Regions from separate parts of the Halobacteroides halobius DSM 5150 genome, predicted to be linked through region 1. Evidence: riboswitches for the same ligand, from Rfam matches in the RefSeq annotation. Region 1 holds a riboswitch; the other holds the start of a gene.
The links. Region 1 has a riboswitch for cyclic di-GMP ahead of HALHA_RS12825 (DUF554 domain-containing protein). Riboswitches for the same ligand answer to the same signal wherever they lie in the genome.
Positions count from the first base shown of each region.

Region 2: linked by a shared signal. The riboswitch ahead of HALHA_RS02420 (hypothetical protein) and the one ahead of HALHA_RS12825 (DUF554 domain-containing protein) in region 1 are both predicted to bind cyclic di-GMP.

Region 1 covers NC_019978.1:2,632,871-2,636,060, reverse strand. Annotated here, with positions in the region: gene hydF ([FeFe] hydrogenase H-cluster maturation GTPase HydF) at 1-143, shown strand, start outside; gene HALHA_RS12830 (aminotransferase class V-fold PLP-dependent enzyme) at 168-1,307, shown strand; cyclic di-GMP riboswitch class I at 1,390-1,482, shown strand; gene HALHA_RS12825 (DUF554 domain-containing protein) at 1,643-2,314, shown strand; gene HALHA_RS12820 (hypothetical protein) at 2,369-2,731, shown strand; gene HALHA_RS12815 (bactofilin family protein) at 2,782-3,190, shown strand, end outside.
Region 2 covers NC_019978.1:490,222-493,411, reverse strand. Annotated here, with positions in the region: gene HALHA_RS02425 (DUF3793 family protein) at 40-624, opposite strand; gene HALHA_RS02420 (hypothetical protein) at 760-1,284, opposite strand; cyclic di-GMP riboswitch class II at 1,372-1,455, opposite strand; gene HALHA_RS13420 (hypothetical protein) at 1,582-1,746, opposite strand; cyclic di-GMP riboswitch class I at 1,864-1,956, opposite strand; gene HALHA_RS02415 (general stress protein) at 2,062-2,580, opposite strand; gene HALHA_RS02410 (Spy/CpxP family protein refolding chaperone) at 2,682-3,190, opposite strand, start outside.

The DNA.
Region 1 (3,190 bases):
AGGAAATTTTATATCGTTTAAAGAAGGCTAATAGTTTAAATATTCCAGTTATTAATTATGGGATGTTAATTGCTCATGTGCATGGCATTTTAGACCGAGCTTTAGCACCATTTCCAACTGCTAAAGAAATATGGGAAGAATAAGGAATAGAAAAGAGGATAATGAAAATGATTTATCTTGATAATGCAGCGACAAGTTGGCCCAAACCAGAAGTAGTCTATCAAACGATGGATCAATTTATGCGCCATAAAGCAGCAAATCCAGGTCGGGCTGGACATAAAATGGCTGCTCAGGCTGGTGAGCTAGTCTGGCAGACAAGAAATTTATTAGCTAAATTTTTCAATGCTCATCGTAGCCAAGAGATTATTCTAACTAAGAATGCCACAGAAGCTTTAAATTTAGCCCTGCAAGGTTATCTAGAAGCAGGAGATCATGTGGTTACGACTAGCTTGGCCCATAACTCTATCTTACGACCACTTAAGGAATTTGAACCAGAGATTGAGGTAACAATTGTTGAAGCAGATAATTCAGGTCAGATTAAGCTAGAGCAGATTGAAGCTAGTCTACAGCAAAATACTAAGTTAGTAGCTGTAACTCATGCATCAAATGTAACAGGTTTTTTATTACCTATAAAAGAGATTGGGGAGTTATTAGAAGAAAAGGATATCAAATTTTTAGTTGATGCAGCTCAGACAGCAGGGGTCTATCCTTTGGATGTTCAAGAGATGAAGATTGATATGTTAGCCTTTACTGGACATAAGTCTTTATTTGGCCCGCCAGGTACGGGGGGGCTCTATTTAAATAATAGTATAGAACTTAAACCATTATTATCGGGAGGAACCGGTAGTAATTCCGAAGATATTTATCAACCCCGGATTTGTCCGGATAGATACGAGAGTGGAACAGCTAATACGGTTGGTTTAGCTGGTTTGAAGGCTGGGATAGAGTTTATTTTAGAGGAAGGTTTGGATAGTATTAGACAGCATGAAGAGGAATTATTAGATTATTTAATCAGCAAATTAAAAGAGATACCAGAAATTACTTTATACGGGCCAACTAATATAAACAAGCAAGCTCCTTTATTATCAGTTAACTTTGGAGCTGAAGATTCTGGTGAGCTAGGCTATATCTTAGATAAGGCTTTTGATATAGCAGTTAGAACTGGTCTGCATTGTGCACCCTTGGCCCATAGAAGTTTAGGTACTTTTCAAAGAGGCACAGTTAGATTTAGTTTAGGCTATTTTAACACCTTAGATGAATTGGAAGAGGTAATAAGAGTTAGTAAAGAAATAGCTGCTAAATTGTAAAGATTAAAAATAATACTTTATTGAAGAAGGAAAATAAAATATTATCTAGTATTATTGTAATAAGCAATCAAATATAGAAAATCCTCGAAAATGGCACACTTATCGAAAGATAAGGTCGCAAAGCTATGAGTCTAAGGTACAATAATCATTGTACTAAGATCGTCAAGTTACCGAAAGAAATATAGGCTTATAACAAGGCTCTATTCTTTAATTTAAGAGGAATAGAGCCTTTCTTTGTTAATCAATGATTATCGTTATCATTTATTATAGGTGATATTATTTAGCAGGAATTCAAGCCAAGATAAGGAATATGTAAGATAAGGAATGGTGATATAATGACGGGGACTATAGTAAATACTATTGCAATTATTATAGGTGGTACTTTAGGAAGGTTTTTAGGAGATAAATTAACTGATTCTATTAAAGATGTAGTAATGCAAGGGTTAAGTTTAGCTGTTTTATTAATAGGATTACAGATGGCTTTAAAAGCTAATCAAATTATTTTAGTTATATTTAGTCTGGTAATTGGAGGGATAATTGGGGAATTACTAAAAATAGAGACTAAATTAGAACAGATAGGCATCTGGTTAGAAAAAACTTCTGGTCAAAAGGGGGAAATTGTAACAGGTTTTGTACAGTGTAGCTTGATTTATTGTATTGGTGCAATGGCAATTATGGGGGCTATTCAGGATGGATTACAGAATAATCCAGCTACTTTATATGCTAAATCATTATTAGATGGTTTTTCTGCGATTGCTTTCTCTTCTACGTTAGGGATAGGGGTTATTTTATCTGCTTTTTCTGTTCTTATTTATCAAGGTTCAATTACTTTATTAGCTAGTTCATTAAAAGGGATTTTAACCCCAACTGTGGTAAATGAAATGACAGCAACTGGAGGGTTGTTAATTATTGGGATTGCTTTTAACATATTAGAATTAACTAATATTAAAGTAGGTAATTTATTACCTGCTGTTTTTATAAATGTTATACTAGTGACTTTAGTTTGAATTAATACATAATAAAAAGTTATATGAGTATTTATAAAAGGAAAGGAGGAAGAAATGTTTTCTGAAAAGCAAAGAAAAGAATATACTTTTCAAATTATTCCTCATGTTTCCCGTGATATATTTAAGGTTGGTTTGTCTAAAAAAATAGTTAAAATAATTATTAGTTGTTTATTAATCGGATTAATAGCTTTAGTAGGTTCTTTATGTTATTATTATTATAGTTATAATAACTCTTTAGAAAGAATTGATAATTTAATATTATTTAAAGAAAAAAACAAAGAACTAATATCAAATAATCAATATTTATATAATGAGTTAATTGAAATTTCTAATGAAACTGAAAAGATTAACAAAGTGCTAAATCAGCTTAAGAAAGAAGATTATAAGATTAGAAAAATTATTGATTTCAATAGTTAATGTAAAATGTTTAAATTTAAGAGATTATATTAAATATGGGGGATCTATTAATGTTTAATAAAAATAATGATGACAAGAATAATGTAGGGACTGTTATTAGTCAAGGGACTGCTATTGAAGGAGAGATAGCAGTATCAGAGTCAATTAGGATTGATGGTCAATTATACGGGAAATTAATTGCAGAAGGTGATGTGTTTATTGGGAAAGAAGGTAATTTAGAAGCTGATATTACCGGTAATAATGTAGTAATTGCTGGTACAGTAAAGGGGAATATTAAAGCAGAAGATAAATTAGAAATTATAAGTACAGGAAAATTAAGTGGAGATATTAGCATTTCCAATTTAGTTATTCACGATGGAGGTGTTTTTGAAGGAAGTAGTACAGCTAACTTGGCACAATCTAACCTTAATGCAACTGAAGAAAGTTATGAAGAGGATACTTCATTAGAGGATGAAGAAG
Region 2 (3,190 bases), 510 kb from region 1:
AGGTTTAAGCAATATGTGAGGGCACATTGCTCAAACCTTTTATATCACTTTATGGAATTCTTCAACCAGTTCTATTTTATTTAACCTAGCATTAAATTTTTCTCTTGCCCTATCAAATTCCTTCTGTTTTAATAAAGAAACTTTTTTATTACCATAATACTTCCATTCACCTCTATGAGTAACCTCTAAATCAGCATAGCCCATAAACCCTAGAACATCTTTTAGAGGATAACCAAAGAAAACACCTATTTCATGAGGAAATTCAGCCCCTTGTAACCTCTTCTTTAATCTTTCTAAATATTTATTTAAACTATACTGCTTAGGATATCCTATATTTTTAAGAAATTTAAGTATATTTTTATTTTGTAATTGTTCTTCTAAAGCATGAGTATGATAGAAAAGGACTTTTTGCCTACCATTAACTATATCTATTTCTATAATTTCTAGCTGATTATACTTTAGAAGAGTCTCTTTACATCTCTGCCAAGAACTTTGTTCTTGGTTTATACTCCTTAATTCAGCAGGCTTAACCCCCATAATAGTAGCACCGATCCTTCTTAATAGACAATCGCAATTCTCTCTAAAATAACTTATATCTGTCTGGCATTGCTTGGCCCTTTTCATCTTTTCTCCTCCTCATCCAATTTTGACTAATTGAAATTGATTTTCAATATCTGCTTATAGTATAGCATTCATAAACTCACTTGTCAAAAAAATAAAAAACATCTTTCTTAATTGAAAGATGTTTTAAACAATTATTTATTTCACTATCCGATAATTTCTACTTTTACTGATTAAATAATCCTGAATCAAAGTTATATCCTTAAATGTGTAATTGGCTAACTCATCTACTAAATCTTTTTCTACTTTATTATTCAGATCTAAATAACTACATAATGATTTAGCTACTTCTTTAATCTTTTCTCTTTTACTATTATTAGAAAGCTTATTATAAGATATCATTAATTGTTCTCTTATTTCTTCTAATAAATTAGAATAACTACTTATATCTGTTACTAATAAAGAAGAAAAATCATTAGAAATACTACGTAGAACATTTGAACTAAGAGCTAAATCATTATTCTTAATTACAAAGGTAAAACTAAAGGAGTGAATAGCAACCAAAATCAAATTTAGATTATCTTTTGATATTTTGATTCCTATTTCTCTAAGTTCTAACTTATCTTCCTCTTCTGTTACCAATTCAACTAATTCTTCAGCTAAATCATAGCTAGATACTCTGCTACTTTTTCCTAAAATTTTCTTTAATATTCCACTATACAATATAAGCCCCCCCTTTTTTTAACATCCTACTAAGTTATAAGATTATACATTATAACAAAAAGACCTAAATCTTTTAGTATTATACTAAAAGATTTAGGTCGGATTCACCATTGACTCCATATAATCCTGGTGACCAGATATGGATTATACTTCTCTGTCTCCTAAATAATCTCTTATTTTATTTATCGATTTAAATATATAGCATTCTATGATTATTTTAACATATTATAAATTAAATGTAAATATATCCATTTAATTTATTACAACTTTTACTCTTGGTTACTACTAACTTTAAACTTACTTACGATTGTTACTAACTTTTCCTAAAACATTAATAAACTTTGAAAACTCCTTATTTTGATACTTATCATTTAAAGCATCCATACAATTTGACTTATCCTTTAAACAAATATTGATGATCCATCCTAAAATAACAAAACCAATAATCACTGAAAGAGGCATAATTATCACTCCCTAATTTTTATTAAACAACATAAAATCTATTATAATTATCCCTCTTAAATAAAAAACCCCATTCCTCGCAAAATAAATTTAAGGAATAGGGTACACCTATATCCTTTCGGTAACCTGACCATCATAGCATCATAAATACTATGCCGTAGACTCATAGCTTTGCGACCTTATCTTTCAATAAGTGTGCCTTTTTCGAGGGTTACTTTAGTTGTTTACTTGCAATTATTACTATAATATCCTGCTTATTATAATATTACTACATAATACTCAATTTTCCTCCATAAAAAATGAATTATTTTTATTTTAATGTGTTGCTACATCCTTGGCCCCTTCTTTTCGTAAAATATCCGCCACATCATTAATTCTGGTCTCGTCTGTACCTTCAGCAGCTACTAAAATTTTTCCTTCCTCTACTCTTTTGGCATATCTTTGACCTGCTTGTTGGTCTAACCCGTAATCAACTAAACCACCTGCAACTCCTCCAGAAGCTGCTCCAGTTAAACCAGCAGCTAACGGGCCAGCAGCTAAAAATGGACCTGCTCCTGGAATTGTTAATAAACCTGCACCAGCTAGTATTCCTGCTGCTCCTCCCAAAGCCCCACCAGTAACACTACCATCAGCTAAATTTTGGTCAGTTCCTGTCATTTCTGCTCCTGCTTCAATATCAGCATCTTTATTTTGCTTAGCTACTAATGAAATTTTATCTTCAGAGATCCCTTTATCCTTCATCTTATTAACTGCATTATTAGCTTCAGATTCATTATTAAATACTCCTAAGACAGTTGACATATCTTTATCTCCTCCTACTGTAAATTTAGTCATAATTACACCACCTTATTAATTCTCAAATATATTTTAACCAACTTTATAATTTAATATCCTATTCAAAAAATAGAAAAAAGGGACTATCCTTTTAATAGTCCCTAAAATCTACTTTTTAATAATCTTTTAATCTTAATAATTACCATCCCCATCATACCATTATTACCATTCATCATATAACCGCCCATCATTCCGTAGCCACCCATATGACCTCTAACTCTTCCTCCTCTACCTTGGCCCATTATACCACCAAAATTCATCATTCCGTAATCTTCCATAATTTCTAATTGTTCAGAGCTCATCATATCTCTGATCTTCAATTGCATCTCAGTCATTAATTTATACATCTTATTTCTCAGTTGGTTAACTTCTTTTTCTGCTTCAATAATCTCATTCCGCTTAACATTCTTATTAAAGTATAAATCTCTTGAATTATCATTTTTATCCACTATATCATCCATTAAATCATGCATTTTATCTTGATATTCATCTCGTAAATGATTGATAGAATCTAATTGTTCATCTGATAAATTCAAATCTTGAGGGTAGTCATTATTTTTATTTATTTGGTTAAAATTACTTCCTCCTCCATGAGCAAAAGCATAAACTG